DNA from 4 places in the Providencia sp. 6390 genome. Region 1 is predicted to be linked to each of the others. Evidence: predicted binding sites of a transcription regulator. Region 1 holds the regulator's gene; each other region holds the start of a gene.
The links. The regulator Fur, encoded in region 1, represses iron uptake genes when iron is present. The targets are predictions, from matches to a motif close to ATAATAATGAGAACNACTATCAA.

Region 1 (5,294 bases):
GCAATTATGGCCAACATGCATTTAATTACCAAAGGAAGAACGGTCATTAGTGTCGCTCATCGCTTAAATACGATTATGCATGCCGATAAAATTTGTGTGATCCGTGAAGGTGAGGTTGCTGAAATCGGTACGCATCAAAATTTACTTCAGCAAAAGGGGATCTATGCCAATCTGTGGCACCAACAAACCCGTTAGTTAATCAGAAAAAGCACCTTTTGAATATTATTTGGTGCTTTTTCAAACAAACAGTTCTTTTTTTTACTATCAATGACTTTCACTGAATATGGGCTCTGGCACAAGGGCGGCAGCTAGGGTATGATTGCGCGCTGGATTATTGGTACACGCCCATTAGTATTAAAGAAATATGGCAAAAGAACAAACTGATCGCACCACACTTGATTTGTTCGCTGAGGAACGCAGGCCTGGGCGACCTAAAACAAGTCCGCTATCGCGGGATGAACAATTAAGAATTAATAAACGTAATCAACTTAAACGAGATAAAGTCAACGGGCTGCGCCGTGTTGAATTGAAACTCAATGAAGACGCTGTCACCATATTAAATCGGTTGGCTGATGAAAAAAATATGAGCCGGAGCGAGTTAATAGAAGAGATGCTCATGTCACAGCTCGCGCAGGTTTACGAGCCTTCAGACAGATAGCTTTGACTCAGTTAACCACACAAATTCGACAGATTTATTCAGCTTTTTTCGCCAAAATAAGGCCAAAGTTCTATTTATTCAAATTTAGCCCTATCTGGCCCTTTTCAAACCAGATTGGAAAAACAAGAGGTTATTCACTTTATGGCAGTCATAGGCATTTTCTTCGGTAGTGACACTGGTAATACAGAAAATATTGCCAAAATGATCCAAAAGAGATTAGGCAACGATAACGCTGAAGTTCATGATATTGCTAAGTGCAGCAAAGAAGACATTGAAGCGTTTGATATTTTACTTCTTGGCATCCCAACTTGGTATTATGGTGAGGCTCAGTGCGATTGGGATGATTTTTTCCCAACTCTCGAAGAAATTAATTTTGAAGGCAAACTTGTTGCTCTATTTGGTTGTGGTGACCAAGAAGACTATGCAGAGTACTTCTGTGATGCGATGGGTACTATTCGCGATATTATTGAACCGCGTGGTGCAGTAATTGTAGGTACTTGGCCAACTGAAGGCTACCATTTTGAAGCCTCTAAAGGTATGTATGATGACAATCACTTCATTGGTTTGGCCATCGATGAAGACCGCCAGCCAGAGCTAACTGAAGAGCGTGTTGATGCATGGGTACAACAAATTTCAGAAGAGATGTCTCTATCTGAGATCCTAAGTTAACGAACAAGTCAGCGTAGGATTGCTGATATAATTATAATAATGAGACAAAGCATGGTTTCTATTTTTTGTTTCCATGCCTATAATTGTAAATCAGTTTCGAAGACAACTGAATATATGTTAAAAATGTCTCATTATTGTTAAATTTTTGATTTAAGATACAGGACAAACCCGCATGACAGACAACAATAAAGCATTGAAAAATGCTGGACTCAAAGTCACTCTTCCAAGATTAAAAATATTGGAAGTACTTCAGGAGCCTGAGTGCCATCACGTCAGTGCGGAAGATCTCTACAAAAAATTGATTGATATGGGTGAAGAGATCGGTCTAGCTACGGTATACCGCGTATTAAACCAATTCGACGATGCTGGTATTGTGACACGTCACAACTTCGAAGGTGGTAAATCTGTTTTTGAGCTGACTCAACAGCACCACCATGACCATTTGATTTGCTTAGATTGCGGTAAAGTTATTGAGTTTTCTGATAAATCAATTGAAGAGCGTCAAACCAATATTGCTGCGCGCCATGGCATTAAACTCTCTAACCACAGTTTGTATCTCTATGGTCACTGTGCAGATGGTGATTGCCGTGAAAATGCCAATGCACACGAAGCGAAAGAGTGATTTAGTGGTTTCTAATCACACGATAAAATCGTAATAAAAAGGTGCTGATAAAGCCCTTGATTACTGAAGGACCTCATGTATTACATGGGGTTTTCTTTTATCTATACATAAACAACCTCTCCTCTTGCTACTGACTACTATCTCTGCAACATCCACCATCAACAAAAATCACTTTATATACTTTGTATAACGGCTCCAAAATCTACAACAAGGTCATAAAACCCTACCAATTGTTGTACCACTACTATTTTATACTCTAAATAATTCATGGTGCAGCTAAGCGACAAGTGAATGAGTCGCTAGGAGCATACATAAGTATGTGACTGGCGCGAATGAGCGTAGTCAACAACGCTGCAACTTGAAGTATGACGAGTATATCATGGGGAGCGCACCCCATATCCTTACTCACAAATGTGGACAGACTGTTTTACATTACCTGATGTAGCCCATAAATTGTATACACAACCCTTTCCTTTGATCGATGTGACCATTATTGATGATAATGAGCTAGTCAATCATCGAAAAATTGCTGTGATGGAATTAGCCATGAAGCATAAACAGCGACGAAATCAGTTTCAGATAGTGGTTCCGCCATTGGCTCGCGCCCTCAACCAGCACTATAATAACGACGATGACGTAATTGCCATCCTTAATTATCTGTTTACTACTCTAGACACACCAAATTTTGAACAGATACTACGGGATCTTGAACAACAAACGGAAAAACACAAGGAGCCCATCGTGAGCATTGCACAACGTTTACAGAACAAAGGCCGGCAAGAAGGTATTTTACAAGGAAGAGCCGAGGGAAGGATTGAAGGAAGGGTTGAAGGAAGAGTCGTAGGCATGCGTGAAGCACAAATTTCAATGGCTCGTAATCTTCTGAGAAATGGTATTAGCCTTGAATTAATTATGGAAAGCACAGATTTAAGCCGAGAAGAATTAATTTCTCTGCAATAATGCGATTACAAATCGAAATTGGTGGCACCTAACCAGTACCACCAATATTTATACCCTATTTTAATGTCACAATCTCCGCACGACTTGTTCGTGTACCCGCAGAGTTTTTCGCTCTAACCTGCACATTACCACTAACTTTTGGAGGGTTTTGTACTGAATAGATTTGCCAGTTGTCACTGTCTTCTAACGCATATTCGATCACTAAACCTGGATAGCTAAGATTTGCCAGCAAAACACCATTTTCAATTTTTGCACCCGGTACAGGAATACGGTAGGCAACACCCGCTCTATCTAATCTAGGCAATTCTTTTATTCCAACAACTGTTGCAAAACGGTTCCAATCATCAGCTAACTTTTGTTGTGAAACATAGTGAGTCTTACCACCACTATATTCACGGCCTGCTTGATAAGTATTTTCCCATTGCGCTTTATGCCATGCTCTCTCTGCCAATGGCAAGATCCTTGGGAATAGCATGTATTCTACTTGAGTATCTGTTCTAACAGCTTCACTCCATAGTTGCCCAGACAAACCATAGATCCCCGGCCAAGGTTTATCACTTTTCGCCGTAAACTGATTTCCATCCCTATCCACAGATGTTTCTGCATTTTGAGGTAAATTATCTGGTGCAAATGAGAAAACTTTTTGCTCATCACTAGCACGGGTCGCCCAATAATAGCCACTCTCACTTGGATTAACTTCATATGGCATATCTAGATAAACATAATCAGGGTTTGAAATAACGACTTGATAACCTTTATTTGCCCAGTCATTTGCTGAATCAAAGCCCCCCCAATAGAGGGTATCCCAAAAATTGACTCTCACATTTTTAGTTGCAAAGTCTTTCGCACTTGCAGCATCTTTCAAACCATCTTGCCATGCTTGCATGGTGGTGATCCCTTTTTGATGTAAACCTTCACTCACTTGTTTGGCAAAATGGCTAGAAAGGTGATCAAAATCGCTGATATCACCGTTTGCGATAAGCACCTGACAGGCTTTTGATTTTGCCCACGGCTTATCTTCTATCTGTTTATCAATAATCCCTTTACCTGGTTCAATCTGACCATCTTTATCTTGGAACCCAGCACCTAAACGAATATTTTTCGCTTCGTCACCACCAAAATGCCATGTTTTCAGTGGAACTCCAGCTTCCTCATGCATTTGCATCACTTCACTAACAACTTTATCAACAAAGTTTTTAGATGAATCTAAACATGGGTTTAAGTAGCTACGCTTATCATAAAATTGTACGGAGGTTGTCACTGATGTATCTGATGGATCAACTAAACGGTATTGTTCCGCTCCTTTCTCATCTCCAGCGGCTTTTAATTTATTATAACGTGCTTCCATTGATACCACCGCGGCTCGGGCATGTGCTGGCATATCAATTTCAGGGATCACTTCAATATGGCGATCTTTGGCATAACGTAAAATGTCAATATAGTCATCGCGTGTAAAATATCCGCTCCCCATATTATTATTTTCAGCGCCTGAACCTAGCTGCGGTAACAAACATTTTTGCTCATCAAGATCATGACAGCGCTGGCTCCCCACTTCGGTTAACTCAGGTAAACCAGGGATTTCAATCCGCCAGCCCTCATCATCGGTGAGGTGAAAATGGAATTTATTAAGCTTATAGCGAGACATTTGATCAATTAAACGCATGACCACTTGTTTACTATGGAAATTACGTCCAACATCCAAGAAAACCCCTCGATAGTCCATGCGAGGCTTATCTTTAACAGTCATCGCAGCAATCGTTGGTTTATCAGATTCTGTTATTGCGGAAAGAAATGATTCAACACCATAAAATAACCCAACATTATCATAACCAATAATCCGTGCTTTTTGTGGTGTCACCACAAGCTCATACGCACCACTCACTTGGTTATCAGCAGAGAATTGGCTAGGTGCGATTTTACCTTCAACCAGAAAGCCCTGATTATTTTGCTTAAGTTTTACTTGTTGCAAATGCTCATCAATGACTGCAAGTTCACCTTTAGTGAGCCCTTCTAAATGTAATTTTATACCTTTAGATAAATCAGCATTTCCTTGCTGTAGTGTGATATCAAATGGTGTAGGTAAAATTTGACCTCGTAACTGCTGTTCAGATAACGCCTTCAAAGAGAGATTTTTTTGATAACGATTTTCAGGAGTCATAAGTACGTTGTTGTCTGCTCCTGTTCTTTTCCAGTTATTCAGTTCAAATGGCGCTACAAATTGGGTCGTATCCTGAGTATCAGTACTTTTGAGATTACGTGGTAATGCATCACCAGATGTTGCATACCAACGCGGCATAAAGTCTGAATAACTCACTTGCCAATACTCGCCCGTTATTGGTAACACCACTTTTTCATTCGCTTTAATACCTTTAAACTGATCTGTTG
Region 2 (5,294 bases), on a different contig from region 1:
GCAAGTGAAGTAGGCGGGGAACATAGATAAACACTATGACCCGACGAACATAGCTTAGTCACTTATACCTTAACGAAAACCCTACAGCTTGATGTATGACGAGTATATTCCCCACAGCAGGTAGGGGTAACATCATACTCCGATAATTCATTTCGTGAAGATATCTATGCAAATAATTCTAGCCGCATTTAAGTAAACCGCAATTTGTACAGTTAGCAAAATCCGCCGTAAACCTTCGCCCAATGCGGGCGGAGAGATAAGGCGAAAGCAGTCACACAAAAAAAAAGCGTTATCAGAGATAACGCAGGAATGTGTAGTCTTATTTATCTATAATAGAGGAGTATAATATGAAATTGCCGATTAAGGCGTTGCATTGCTATGCGTAGTCTGAAATCAGCCCATTTGACTTCAGAATAACATTCTTCAACTGATAAACCGATTCATCATTAAAGTAAAACAATATGGTAAAACTTATTTTTGTTAACTCAAGATACCAAGGTTAATTTATATTTCCCTAGTTTGGCGTATAAAGAAAATAAATAGTTTAAAGCATGAAAAGTGTTTAAAAGTATTTCCAAATGTTATTGTTTGCATTATAACGCAACACAATTGTTGCGCAAGTGTTTTTTTCATTTAACTAAAATTTCCAAAAACAATAAAAATACACTTAAAAATCAACAACATTGTGAATAAAGCTTGTTTCAGTTAAACATTAATATATATTTTTAGAAATAATTTACATAATTACTGATATCTTGAAAATGTTACAAAATCAATTTTTAATTAACTCTTCTTATCTGGAAATAGATTAAAGTTTAATTGTTATGTTTATTTAATCATATATGTGAAAGCATAATAAGTATTAATCTAACTTATTCTATTATCTTGATCATTCAACAACACACAAAATGAATACGCTATTTTCCTATCCTCTATTATATTACCCATTCCTTTTTATTTATTAAAAAACAATCAGTTATATTTTCCCCAAAGAAAGCGAACGCCTAATTCGAGTTAAAATATACGCGTAACTACTTAGCGCCATTCAAAATTAAATAATCCCATAAAGAAAAAATGGTTTATTTTTAATAATCACTTAGTGAGCTAATAGAGCTAAAAGTGAAAAAAAAAGCGAACAAATAAGTTGCATTTTTTATGCACTTTAAAATTATAAAATGACGGTATTGATTCAAGAAATTAATGATTAAAGGCATAAAACGGAAGGAAATTAAATAAACAACAAATAATAAAAACGCGTTGTATCTCAGCTGAAATACAACGCGTTGTAAAAAAAATTATGATTTACTGCTTAGGTGCGGTTGCTTCCATGCCAACTAAACCAATTTTAAGATAGCCTGACTGGCGTAATGCATTCATGACATCCATCATTGTTTCATAGTCAACGCTCTTGTCGGCTTGGAAAAATATGGTTGTCTCTTTATTGGCATTTGTTGCCACATCAAGTGATGTTGCTAACTGTTCTTTCGTTACCGCCTGATCGCCAATAAATAGCTGACTATCTGATTTTACCGTAAGGAATACAGGCTTTTCCGGACGCGGTTGTGGTTTTGCTGTCGAAGCAGGTAAATCAACTTTGATATCAACGGTTGCTAATGGTGCAGCCACCATAAAGATGATCAGTAGAACCAACATAACATCAATAAAAGGTGTTACGTTAATTTCATGCATTTCACCGCTATCGTCTTGTTCATCGCCTAAACGCATTGCCATAATCGTTTTACCTTGCTTTACTATTTGCCAGATCCAGATCGCGACCTAATAGTAGCGCAGCTTGTGCTGCAACATCGCCAACCTGACCACGATAGTTATTAATCATACGCGCAAAAATGTTATAAATAACCACAGCAGGAATAGCTGCAATCAAACCAATTGCTGTTGCCAGTAATGCTTCTGCAATCCCTGGCGCCACAACAGCTAAGTTAGTTGTTTGTGAGTGAGCAATACCAATAAAGCTATTCATGATCCCCCAAACAGTACCGAATAGCCCCACAAATGGAGAAATTGCACCAATGGTCGCTAAATAACCATTACCACGCCCCATATAACGGCTAATCGCCGCAATCGCTCTCTCTAAACGGAACCCTGTACGCTCTTTAATACCAGCCAAGTCTGTGCTTTGTGCAGATAATGTTCTCTCAGCAACAGCTTCATTAAGTAGTAGGCTAGTCACACTGTTTGCTTTAAAATTACTTGCAATACTCACGGCTTCATCTAAAGATTTAACATCCGCTAATGCTTTTGCTTCTGCTTTCAGGCGACGGCGAGCCACTAATAGCTCAATACCTTTGGAGAAGAACAGTGCCCAAGTGATAATTGATGCGATAACCAGCCCTATCATGACGGTTTTAACGACATTGTCCGCATTTTGATACATACCCCAAACCGATAAGTCTTTATCAAAGCCACCTTGGTTTTCAGTTTCAATGGAAATACTTTCACTGATCACAGGTGCTGATATGCTATTTTCAGCAGTAGGTTGGTTTTGTGCTGTTGGCGTCACGGCTGATGGATTACTGGCTTCAGGAGTAGAAGCTGCCGGTGCTGTTTGAGCTGATGTAGAGGTTGTTGCAGGTGTGGTATCTGCATGTGCTGTTCCCATCAGACCCATCGCCAATAGAATAGAAGCTGTTAGTTTACGCATCAGTTGGCCTTATACTCTCTTTTTCTGTGTTCTATTAATATACTCACCATAATTCAAGTTGCAGTACTACTCCTTGAATTATTTAAAGTAAAAATGTGTGCCGATGATGCATCACTTACAATCACCGACTAACCGATAAAAGCGAAATTCCCTCGCCCAATTTAGCCATTTTTTAAAATGGCGGTGCTGATAATATCAAACATGGTGCGAATTGATAGTAATTATCATTACTATTCAACATTTTTTTATTATTTCTTGCTCTGAAGCAAATAAGACCATTACAGTCATAAGGTTATTTTACGCTGACATGAAAAAAAATCAGATTGAAAGTTAAAGCGTGTACTTCCTCAATCAAATCATTTAACTTCAATGAATCACTTTTCCAATTTTCCTACTTTAAGCAAGTTCAAGGACACAATATGGCAAAGATCCGCCCCGAAACACAACTTGTACACCTAGGCAGAAACCCTAAATATACACAAAAAGGGGTTAATCCAATCATTCAGCGCACTTCATCAGTCATCTTTGACACCATAGAAGAGAAACGTCATGCAACACGTTATCGCGCAAATTCAGTACTTTTCTATGGTCGCCGTGGAACGCAAACACACTTTGCCTTCCAAGAAGCCATGACTGAACTAGAATGCGGGGCGGGTACAGTATTATATCCTTCTGGGGCGGCTGCCATTACCAATGCAATATTATCATTTGTCTCTTCTGGCGATCATATTTTAGTCACCGGATCTGCTTACGATCCGACACAAAACTTTTGCGACAACATCCTGACTAAACTAAACGTTACCACCAGCTATTTTGACCCCCTAATTGGTGCAGGTATTGTGAAACTAATGCGCCCTAACACGCGCATTGTTTTTTTAGAAGCGCCTAGCTCTATTACCATGGAAATTCATGACTTGCCCGCGATTGTACAAGCTATTCGTCAACAGGCTCCTGAAACCATTATCATGATAGATAATACTTGGGCAGCAGGTGTATTACTGAAACCTCTACTATTAGATATTGATATTTCAATCCAATCAGCCACCAAGTATATCAATGGTCATTCAGATTCCATGTTAGGGGTTGCCGTTGCCAATCAACGTTGCATTGAGGCGTTACGTGAAAACTCCTACTTACTTGGTCAAACTGCCGATCCAGATACAGTGTATATGGCTGGGCGTGGTTTACATACATTAGCAACTCGCTTAAAGCAGCATGAAGCCAGCGGTCTTACCGTTGCACGATGGTTAGAACAACACCCTGAAGTTGAACGTGTTTTCCATCCTGCATTACCCTCTTGCCCAGGACATCAATTTTTTGTCCGCGACTTTAGTGGCAGCAATGGTTTGTTCTCTTTTCAACTAAAATCACGCCTATCCCAGCAACAATTTGAGGACTTCCTCAACCATTTTAACCACTTCAAAATGGGCTATTCATGGGGAGGTTATGAATCGTTAATTTTGGGCTATCAAAAAGAAGATTTGCTGAGTATGCGTCAATATAATTTTCAGCCCAACGATGGCACATTTTTCCGTATCCATGTTGGCTTAGAGCATCCACAAGATCTCATTGATGACCTAACATTGGCATTCGAACGTATTTAAACTTTATTTTTCTCCAATACTTTCATGATGTTCGCTAACATGAAGGTATTGGCATAATATCAATTAAAATTTCAACTAATCCTCTCATTCAGTAAACAAATCAAACTTATCGTCATTTTTTCCTGTAAGATAATAATGAATTCGCTTTTTTCGCAGCTTTTTTCGTAAATACAGGAACGATTATGGAAGTACTACGCGAAATCGTACTCGCACTTTGGCACCACGATTTCCTTAAACTCTCCAATCCAGAAGTACTTTGGGTTATTTACACAGTTCTCTTTGTTGTCATCGTGTTAGAAAATGGAGTGCTTCCCGCGGCCTTCTTACCCGGTGATACCTTATTGATCCTTTCAGGTGCATTGATCGCGAAAGGTGTATTGAGCTTTGTACCAACCATCTTATTACTGACCACTGCGGCAAGTATTGGTTGTTGGCTCGGTTTCCTTCAGGGAAGATGGTTAAGCGAAACAAAACTGGTTAAGCGCTGGCTATCGCAAATCCCCCATGAATATCATGAAAAAGCTAACCATATGTTTCATAAGCAAGGGTTATATGCACTGTTGATTGGACGCTTTTTAGCCTTTGTACGAACACTACTGCCTGTTCTCGCAGGGCTATCTGAACTAAGCCACCGCCGTTTTCAGTTATTCAATTGGTTAAGTGGATTACTTTGGGTAGGAATTATTGTCACACTAGGCTATGCATTGAATCAGATCCCATTCGTCAAACAGCATGAACAAATTGTCATTAGTGTACTGATGATTTTACCTGTACTGCTACTAATTGGTGGGTTAATAGGATCGATTATGGTGTATTGGAAACATCGTAAAGCTCTTAATAATAAAACAGAATAAGCAAAAGCCGCCTTTATACAAAGGCGGCTAAATAGTTTTTAGCAAGCGAAGTAAACCGTTAATGCTGAAAACAAATATTGCCCAATCACTGGTGTCATCCACGTCCCCCGCGAAATAACAGGATCCTCTCGATAGATTTGACGGATTTTCTCCTGAAGAACAGGATCACCCCCC
Region 3 (5,294 bases), on a different contig from region 1:
TGTTTAAAACATTATTCACATTCAACTTTAACTGTGTTTTATGCCCACCAATTTGGTGATCCCACGCGACAAATGCATCGGTAACGGTATATGCCGGCATGAAGAAACTATTTTCAGGATCACCCGCACGTTTACCAACATAGCGCCCACCACCGCCAACACGTACAGAGCCCGGCACATCAGAAAGAGTTAATTTATGAGTTAAATATAAACTTCCCATATTGCGAGGAGCATTGACCAGATGATTACCCACGTTTTCAGGTTTCAAATTATCTTGTTTGATTTGAGTGTTGTTAAAACTGTAATTGGCGATCACCTGCCAATCCGTCGCAATTTCACCATTGATTTCCAGCTCAATGCCTTCAGAACGTGCTTTTGGAATATTACGGTTAAGTCCATTCATAAAAATAGACATATCTTTTTCATCAATACGATACAAGGCTAATGTTGTTAATACTGTTGGTGTTGTTTGCCATTTAGCGCCGATCTCATATGTTTTGCCTTTTTCAGTCGAAGCGACGTTTCCATCATCATCTACCTGTGTCGATGGTGTGAAAGACTCACTATAGCTGCCATATAACGCCAAATCAGGCAACACCTTATACACCAAACCTGCCTGTGGAATAAATTGATTACCACGATCATGCAGGTCCGTTTGTTTCTTTATCCAGCCGCTACTGGCATTCTGAGTGTAGCCTTGATAACGCCCGCCTAATACCACAATCCATTGGTTACTCAAATGAATACTGTCTTTAGCATAGATTGAGCGGCTATATACGGTAGAACGTAAGTTGCTTTTTTTATCATCTACCGTTGCATCACTCACAATTGGTTCTTCGCCATAAACAGGATGGTACATATTGAATGTCTTACTGACCTTACCGCGATAAGAATAGGCTTTATATGTTTGAGCCTTCTCGTAATCAGCGCCAAAAGTCACGTCATGTTGCATACCTAAAATTTCGGGTGTGCCACGAACATCCCATGATAAATACGTTGTTTGATGGTTAAAACCACGGTTAGCATCGGCTCGACGAGTCACAACGCCAGTATCGACATCAATTTTAGTAGCGCGTACTTCGTTACTGTCATAACGACGCTGGAACCATGCATACTTAAAACCAGTTTCCCATGTTTCATCAAATTCATAGCGATATTCTGCATTGAGACGTTTATTTTTACCCCATGCATGGTTCGCTTCATCATCGATCCTGACATTGTAAGGAATACTAATGGGCTTACCGTCGACAAAAGCTGTACCGCGGTCATAAGGCACATCAAATTTATACTCTGTATACGAAAAATTAAATGAAGACGAATCACCTAACCAACTAATCGAAGGTGCAACTAATGTATGTTCATTTTCACCGAAGTTACGCCAATAATCTTCATGTTGCCGTTCTGCAATCAAACGAAAAGCAAACCCGTTGCCCAAAGGACCTGTCAAATCGACACTTCCCGTACCGCCGCCATGGCTATTGGTTCGCCCGCTGATGCGTCCTTGCCATTGATACTCAGGCTTTTTAGTCACTAAATTGATAATGCCGCCAGGGTTGAGAATGCCATAAAGCAATGATGAAGAACCTTTGAGTACATCAACTCGCCCCACCGTGGCATCCATTGCTAGGCCTTGGTTACTACGCACTCCATCAATAAAAATAGAACCGTCTGAATTCGAGCCAAAACCACGCTTAACAAAACCATCTTCAATACCGCCCAAGGTATTTCCTTGTGTTACCCCACTAACAAATTTAACCGCATCATCAACCTTGGACACACTGTAATCATTGATCACCTGTGGCGTCACAATACTAATAGACTGTGGCGTTTCATTGCGCGAAGTCAGTGTTTTCAAGGTTGAATAAACATTATCACCGCTATAACTTTCATCTGGTGCAGCAGTGACAACCAGCACATCATTGCTTGAGTTATTAGTTGATGATTGAGTAGCCAAAGCAGCGCTAGCAGGAAATAACATGACAAAAACAGAGCAATAAACCCACGAAAAACGTCGTTTCGCCGAAGAAACAATGACTGATCCCACGATGTAACTCTCTTATCAAAAAAAGTATAACCAAAAAAGAAGATAGAAATGATATTGATAATAATTACTATGCGCAATAACTTGATGAGGTAAAAACAAATAAAATGAGTGATAAGAGATAAGGCTGGTAAACTGACACCATTTATTACAGATAAAAAAGGCTGCAACGCACTGCGCTGCAGCCTTTTTAACAACTTAAACTAAACTAGCTTATTTAGCCTAATTGTTTACGTGCATTGCGGAAAATACGCATCCAAGGGCTATCTTCACCCCAATTTTCTGGATGCCATGAATTACTCACTGTGCGGAAGACGCGTTCAGGGTGCGGCATCATAATCGTTGCTCGGCCATCGGTTGAAGTCACAGACGTAATACCCTTCACAGAACCATTCGGGTTAGCTGGATATTGTTCAGTCACCTGCCCATAGTTATCCACAAAACGCAGTGCCACCAGCGAACTATTTTCCAATTGCTGAATGTGAGCTGGGTTACGTGCTTCAACTAAACCCTCACCATGCGAAACTGCAATTGGCATACGTGAACCTGCCATATCTTGTAATAATAATGATGGGCTTTTCGCGACTTCAACTAAGCTAAAACGAGCCTCAAAACGCTCAGAACGGTTACGAACAAATCGAGGCCATAAATCTGCGCCAGGGATCAATTCATATAAGTTCGACATCATCTGACAGCCATTACAGACACCAAGCGATAGTGTATCTTGACGCGCAAAGAAAGCAGCAAATTCATCACGAACACGTGAATTAAACAGAATTGATTTAGCCCAGCCTTCACCAGCACCTAATACGTCACCGTAAGAGAAACCACCACACGCTACTAATGTTTGGAAGCCCGCTAATGACAGATTTCCTGACAACAAATCACTCATATGCACATCGACGGCATCAAAACCTGCTCTGTCAAATGCAGCAGCCATTTCGACATGCGAGTTCACACCCTGCTCACGTAGTACTGCCACTTTAGGGCGTGCACCTGACGAAATATAAGGAGCTGCAATATCATCAGCAATATCAAAAGTTAACTTAGTATTTAGACCTGGATCTTGGGTGTCCAACTTAGCATTATGCTCTTCATCAGCGCACACTTCATTATCACGTAAGCGCTGCATTTGCCATGTTGTCTCTGCCCACCACTGGCGCAATGTACTACGTGATTCACGATAAACAACAGTGTCACGACTATTAATCACCACTGCATCGTCTTGTGTCGCAGTTCCTAAATAATGCACACACTCAGCAAGCCCTACATCAGCAAAACATGCTTCGACGTATTGTCTATCTTGCTGTTTAATTTGAATAACAGCACCGAGTTCCTCATTGAACAAAGCGGCTAAAATATCTTCATCAAATTCGCTAATATCGACATTGATGCCACAATGACCAGCAAATGCCATTTCTGCCAATGTCACAAACAAACCACCATCAGAACGGTCGTGGTAGGCTAACAATTTTTGTTCTGACAGTAAGTTTTGGATTACAGTAAAAAAACCAGACAACAACTGAGGATCACGGACATCAGGTGCTTTATTGCCTAATTGGCGATACACCTGTGCCAATGCTGAGCCACCCAACGCATTATGACCTTGCCCTAAGTCAACTAACATTAAAGCAGAATCAATACCGGTTTTTAATTCAGGTGTCACGGTCAAACGTACGTCTTCAACACGACCAAAGGCACTGATTACCAATGATAGTGGTGATGTCATTTCACGCTCTTCGCCATTTTCTTGCCAGCGTGTTTTCATTGACATCGAATCTTTACCGACAGGGATAGTCAAACCAAGCGCAGGGCATAGCTCTTCACCTACTGCTTTAACCGCTTGATAAAGGCCTGCATCTTCCCCTGGGTGACCCGCAGCAGACATCCAGTTTGCAGACAATTTTACTCGCTTAAGATCTTGCACATAAGCACAAGCAATATTGGTCAACGCTTCGCCCACCGCCATGCGTGCAGAGGCGGCAAAATCCAACAATGCAACAGGTGTTCTTTCACCAATTGACATTGCTTCGCCATAATAGCTATCAAGGCTGGCAGTAGTCACGGCACAGTTAGCAACAGGGATCTGCCATGGACCAACCATTTGGTCACGAGCAACCATACCTGTTACTGTACGGTCACCAATGGTGATCAAGAATGTCTTTTCAGCAACAGCAGGAAGATGCAACACACGTTTTACTGCTTCATTTAAATCGATCGATGTTCTATCTAGCGCATCTGGCTGAGCTTTCAACGTGCTAACATCACGCAACATTTTTGGTGTTTTACCTAATAACACATCAAGTGGCATATCGATAGGCTGATTATTGAAATGCGTATCTTTCAATACCAGTTCACGTTGCTCAGTTGCTTCACCAATAACTGCAAAAGGTGCGCGTTCACGCTCACAGATGGCAGTGAAAAGCGTCATTTGCTCAGGAGCAACCGCTAATACATAACGCTCTTGTGATTCATTACACCACACTTCGAGTGGGCTCATACCCGGCTCATCATTTAAAATTTTACGTAGCTCAAAACAACCGCCACGACCGCCATCACTCACTAATTCAGGCATGGCATTCGATAAACCGCCTGCACCAACATCATGAATAAACAAAATTGGATTATCATCACCGAGCTGCCAACAATTATCGATCACCTCTTGGCAACGGCGTTCCATTTCAGGGTTATCACGCTGTACTGAAGCAAAATCTAAATCGGCATCTGATTGGCCTGATGCCATTGATGAGGCAGCGCCTCCGCCCAAACCAATATTCATTGATGGGCCGCCAAGAACGATCAGTTTTGCCCCAACAGGGATTTCGCCTTTTTGAACGTGATCAGCACGAATATTACCGATCCCTCCCGCTAGCATGATTGGTTTATGGTAACCGCGTAGCTCTTCGCCATTATGGCTATTCACTTTTTCTTCATATGTACGGAAGTAACCTAAAAGTGCAGGACGGCCGAATTCATTATTAAACGCCGCACCACCTAATGGGCCTTCTAACATAATATCGAGTGCGGTCACAATACGTTCAGGCTTACCAAAGTCCTCTTCCCAAGGCTGCTCAAAGCCAGGGATCCGTAAGTTAGAAACAGAGAAACCCACTAAGCCAGCTTTCGGTTTTGCGCCACGGCCTGTTGCGCCTTCATCACGAATTTCACCACCAGAGCCAGTTGCGGCACCCGGCCAAGGTGAAATTGCCGTTGGGTGGTTGTGCGTTTCTACCTTCATCAAAATATGTGCGTC
Region 4 (5,294 bases), on a different contig from region 1:
ATATAGAGGGTAAATCCGACAAACAATAAGAACATGACAATGGCTTGAATGTTCACTGGTTGTCGCTCGACACTGCCCGTCAGTGCATCAGAGAATGCAGCTGAAGAGGCAAAAAGTAGGATGAGGGGTAAGATTTTTATCATTTTTGCACCTCTTTTAGAATTTCAGCGGTTAAGCGGTCATATTCACCATTTGCACGAATAACATAGATACCCGTTAACACAAAAGAGATGACAATCAGGCCAACACCGACAGGAATACCGCGGGTGATATAAGAACCTTCAGAGATTGGTGTTCCAAGCCAGCTAGGGTCAAATGCAATAAGAAAGATAAAACTGACATACAGTATTAATGTGATAGCTGACAACAACCATGAAAATCGACCACGTTTCCTAACCAATTCTTTAAAACGAGGGTTATTCTCTACCTTTTGATAAGCAGTAGCATCCATCAGAGTTCTCCTCTGTATTGTCTTATTAGAGTGTATATAAGGCCGCCTTTATCGGCGGCCTTTGAGCGTTATGACATACTCATTGATTGTTTTTCTTCGAGTAATTTTTCGACAACACCTGGATCTGCTAGTGTGGAGGTATCTCCTAAATTACTAGTATCTCCTGATGCAATTTTTCGTAGGATACGGCGCATGATCTTACCAGAGCGGGTCTTAGGAAGAGAATCCGTCCAATGTAGAACATCTGGGGTTGCGATTGGGCCAATTTCTTTACGTACCCAATTGCGGACATCGGTATACAACTCAGGTGATGGTTCTTCCCCTGAAATCAAAGTGACATAAGCGTAGATCGCTTGCCCTTTAATACTGTGTGGAATACCAACAACAGCTGCTTCTGCGATTTTTGGATGTGCAACTAAAGCTGATTCTATTTCGGCGGTCCCTAGGCGGTGACCTGAAATATTTAATACGTCATCAACACGGCCTGTGATCCAATAATAGCCGTCTTCGTCTCGACGAGCACCATCACCACTGAAATACATACCTTTGAAGGTTGAAAAGTAGGTTTGCTCAAAACGTTCATGATCGCCATACAAAGTACGGGCCTGACCCGGCCACGAGTCAACAATCACAAGGTTACCTTCAGTTGCCCCTTCCAGAGGCTCACCGAGGTTATCAACCAGTGCAGGACGAACACCAAAGAACGGCAGTGTTGCAGAACCTGGTTTCAACATAGTTGCACCAGGAAGCGGTGTGATCATAAAACCACCGGTTTCTGTCTGCCACCATGTATCAACGACTGGGCAACGGCTGTTACCGATTTTCTTATAGAACCACTCCCAAGCTTCAGGGTTAATGGGTTCACCGACAGAACCGAGGATCCTCAGTGAACTACGATCGGTACCTTCAATGGCTTTATCGCCTTCAGCCATTAATGCACGGATCGCTGTAGGTGCGGTGTAAAGGATATTAACTTGATGCTTATCAACCACTTGGCTCATACGGTTAACCGCTGGGTAATTAGGCACACCTTCAAACATTAATGTTTTAGCACCATTGGATAAAGGGCCATATAGCAGATAGCTATGGCCTGTTACCCAACCCACATCAGCAGTGCACCAGTAGACTTCGTCTGGGTGATAATCAAAGGTATATTTAAAGGTCAGGGTTGCGTAAACCAAGTAACCACCAGTGGTGTGCAAAACACCTTTTGGCTTACCTGTTGAGCCCGAAGTATAGAGAATGAATAAAGGGTCTTCTGCATTCATTTCTTCTGCTGGGCAATCAGCACTGACACCTTTAACCAAATCATGCCACCATAGATCACGGCCTTCTACCCAACTCGGTACATTCCCAGTACGACGGTAAACAATGACGTTTTTGATGGTAGTGACATTTGGATTGGTTAATGCATCATCAACATTTTTTTTCAGTGGAATAGCACGACCAGCGCGTAAACCTTCATCAGAAGTGATAATCAACTTGGCTTTACAATCGATAACACGGCCAGATACAGCTTCAGGCGAAAAGCCAGCAAAGATCACAGTGTGAATAGCACCAATGCGAGCACAAGCTAACATGGCCACTGCGGATTCAACCACCATTGGCATGTAAATGGCAACGACGTCACCTTTGCGAATACCTTGCTGCTTTAGCACATTGGCGAATTGACTGACATCATGATGTAGTTCGCGGTAAGTAACATGTTTAGATTGAGAAGGATCATCGCCTTCCCAAATGATAGCGGTTTGATCACCTTTTTCAGCCAGATGGCGATCTAAACAGTTAGCGCTTAAGTTAAGGGTTCCGTCTTCAAACCAGCGAATACTGACATGACCTGGGTCGAAGGAGGTATTTTTTACTCGAGTATATGGCTTGATCCAATCGACAATTTTCCCTTTCTCACCCCAGAACTGATCAGGGTTTTGAATAGAGAGTTGATACTCTGTGTTGTACTGTTGCTCGTTTATCAGGGCATTTTCTGCAATTTCAGCAGGAACGGGATGCTTAGTTATTTGAGTCATATTTTTATCTCCTTGCAGATGTTAATACTATGTCAAAAAATGGTTAACTAAAGCAGGAAATATAAATTTGTTTTTCTTTTGCGCGGAAGATCACGTATTAATTGTAATGGATTTAACAGGATTATCATTTGATGCGAAATGCTTAAATGAAATAATTATCTAATTATATGGATAATGTCGATACTAAAGAAAATCAAAGGGGGGTAACATTGGTATTAGTTGCTAAATAAATAGTCAATGCTAGTTAATGAGAAAGACCCCATAAAACCCATGGGTTTGATAATGATTTTCATTAACAGTAAAATCACTATAATGAAAGCTATTTTCACAAGGTGTGAGTATATACCCGATGTGCCGTACCTTTTGAGTAAACGGTGTAAATTAATAAGTCACTGGAGACAATACAATGAGCTATACATTACCTGCTTTACCTTATGCTTATGATGCGCTGGAACCTCATTTTGATAAGCAAACCATGGAAATCCATCACACCAAGCATCATCAAACCTATGTAAACAATACCAATACCGCATTAGAAAAATTACCTGAATTAGCGGATCTCGATATCGATGTGCTTATTCAGCAGTTAGATAAAATCCCAGCGGACCAACGTACCTTTGTGCGTAACAATGCAGGTGGCCATTCAAACCACAGCTTCTTCTGGAAAGGTTTGAAGCTAGGTACAGAGCTGAGCGGATCTCTGAAAGCAGCGATTGAGCGTGATTTCGGTAGCGTTGATGCGTTTAAAGACCTGTTCGAAAAAGCAGCTGCATCCCGTTTTGGTTCTGGCTGGGCTTGGTTGGTACTGAAAGATGACGGTAAATTAGCTGTTGTTTCTACCGCTAACCAAGACAGCCCTCTAATGGGTGAAGCTATCTCTGGCGCATCTGGCTACCCAATTATTGGTCTCGATGTGTGGGAACACGCTTATTATTTGAAATATCAAAACCGTCGCCCTGATTACATCAAAGCGTTCTGGTCAGTCGTTAACTGGGACGAAGCTGCAAAACGTTTTGCAGATAAAACTAACTAATTAATTTAGTTAATAAACTCGTGGGCGTGGTCATTATTGGCTGCGCCTTTTTTATTTGTAGCCCTCTTTTTTCTAGTCAATCTCAGTTTTGTCTCGTTCCAATCTTTTTGTTTTATTTATAATCTAGTTCATTAGTATAGTTAATCTATTTGTACGGAAGAGTGAACTATAGGCAATAAGGGAAATAAGGAAGATAAAATGGCATCTAGCATGGTAATGGGAATCGATCTTGGTACTAGTAATAGTGCAGTGAGTTTGTGGATTGAAGGGCGTTCAGTATTGATTCCAAATAAACAAGGAGATGTACTCACACCTTCAGTGATTGGCCTTGATGATGACGAGCAAATTTTAGTGGGCAATTTAGCGCGCGCGCGTCTGCAAAGTCACCCACAGTTGACCCAAGCCAGTTTTAAACGCTTTATGGGAACCAATGCAACCTTACCTTTAGGCCATCGCACGTTTCGTGCTGAGGAGCTTTCAGCCATATTGCTGAGGCAATTAAAAGAAGATGTAGAAGCTTGGCTGGGTTATCCAGTAAAAGATGCGGTGATCACTGTTCCTGCTTATTTTAATGATGTGCAACGTCGAGCAGTAAAAACCGCAGGGCAACTTGCTGGGTTAAATGTCTTACGGTTGCTCAATGAACCGACAGCGGCGTCACTGGCTTTTGGTTTACTGGAAAATAAAGAACATAAATACCTGACATTTGACCTCGGTGGTGGAACCTTTGATGTTTCCATTATTGATATGTTTGAAGGAGTTATTGAAGTTTGTGCCAGTAGTGGTGATGTGCGCTTAGGCGGTGATGATTTCAGTGAAGCCATCTATCAATGGATGTTGAATCAACAACCCCAATTAAAAGCAGCACAAGCTGAGGTTAGGGCACAGTTGTTGGAAAAGGCAGAATCATTGAAAATTGCTTTGAGCCAAAGCAATGAAGCAACGGTGACTTGGTCTTGGCATGATCACGATTGGCAATGGACAATGAATGAGCAAGAGTTCAGCGCCTGTTGCCAACCTTTATTGACTCGATTGCAGCAGCCAATTGTGCAAGCCTTGCATGATTCACGATTCACCCTTAATGATCTTGATGACATCTTATTGGTAGGTGGTGCGACACGGATGCCATTAATTCGCCAAACCGTTGCTCGTCTTTTTGGTCGCTTCCCTCGCCATGATTTGAACCCTGATGAAGCCGTTGCTTTAGGCGCAGGTGTGCAAGCAGGGATGGTGATGGCGGATACAGCACTTGATGATGTGATTTTAACGGATGTGATGCCTTTTTCATTGGGGATTGAAACATCCAAAAGAAATGCGATGCATTATGAGTCAGGCTATTTTTTACCGTTGATTGAGCGTAATACTTTTCTACCTGTCAGTAAGATGCAAACCGTTAGTACGGTCGATGATAACCAAACAATTATTCTATTGAAGGTTTATCAAGGGGAAGCACGACGTGTGCAAGACAACGTGTTTCTCGGTGAAATGAGTATTGATATTCCTGCAAAACCTGCGGGAGAAGTCGATATTGATGTCCGATTCACCTACACCGTTGATGGTTTATTAGAAATTGAATGTCGATACCAAGGAAACCCCGAAATATTTCGCCTCGTAATAGAAAAAGTACCGGGACAGATGAGTGAAGAGCAAATTGCACAAAGCTTGCTTAAAATCGCTGATTTAAAACAGCACCCCAGAGATCGACAAGAAAATAGAATGTTATTAGCGCGTTGTGCCCGTTTGTATGAGTTCTTATTGGGTGAAGATCGTTATTGGATAGACCAAG

Region 2: exbB (tonB-system energizer ExbB) is a predicted target of Fur. The motif match lies at 2,874-2,896, and genes of this name have one in related genera.
Region 3: AC3Z9T_RS00775 (TonB-dependent siderophore receptor) is a predicted target of Fur. The motif match lies at 2,093-2,115, and genes of this name have one in related genera.
Region 4: sodA (superoxide dismutase [Mn]) is a predicted target of Fur. The motif match lies at 2,752-2,774, and genes of this name have one in related genera.

What each region holds. Positions count from the first base shown of each region.
Region 1 covers NZ_JBYVYL010000002.1:203,431-208,724, forward strand. The annotation lists partial or broken gene AC3Z9T_RS06155 (type I secretion system permease/ATPase) at 1-195, shown strand, start outside; gene ybfE (LexA regulated protein) at 365-658, shown strand; gene fldA (flavodoxin FldA) at 800-1,327, shown strand; gene fur (ferric iron uptake transcriptional regulator) at 1,500-1,949, shown strand; partial or broken gene AC3Z9T_RS06175 (Rpn family recombination-promoting nuclease/putative transposase) at 2,334-2,909, shown strand; gene AC3Z9T_RS06180 (beta-N-acetylhexosaminidase) at 2,965-5,294, opposite strand, start outside.
Region 2 covers NZ_JBYVYL010000006.1:168,252-173,545, forward strand. The annotation lists gene exbD (TonB system transport protein ExbD) at 1,303-1,731, opposite strand; gene exbB (tonB-system energizer ExbB) at 1,739-2,662, opposite strand; gene metC (cystathionine beta-lyase) at 3,082-4,266, shown strand; gene AC3Z9T_RS14185 (DedA family protein) at 4,449-5,120, shown strand; gene AC3Z9T_RS14190 (MerR family transcriptional regulator) at 5,159-5,294, opposite strand, start outside.
Region 3 covers NZ_JBYVYL010000001.1:138,529-143,822, reverse strand. The annotation lists gene AC3Z9T_RS00775 (TonB-dependent siderophore receptor) at 1-1,978, opposite strand, end outside; gene purL (phosphoribosylformylglycinamidine synthase) at 2,259-5,294, opposite strand, start outside.
Region 4 covers NZ_JBYVYL010000011.1:2,329-7,622, forward strand. The annotation lists gene actP (cation/acetate symporter ActP) at 1-143, opposite strand, end outside; gene AC3Z9T_RS18975 (DUF485 domain-containing protein) at 140-451, opposite strand; gene acs (acetate--CoA ligase) at 520-2,475, opposite strand; gene sodA (superoxide dismutase [Mn]) at 2,882-3,508, shown strand; gene AC3Z9T_RS18990 (Hsp70 family protein) at 3,707-5,294, shown strand, end outside.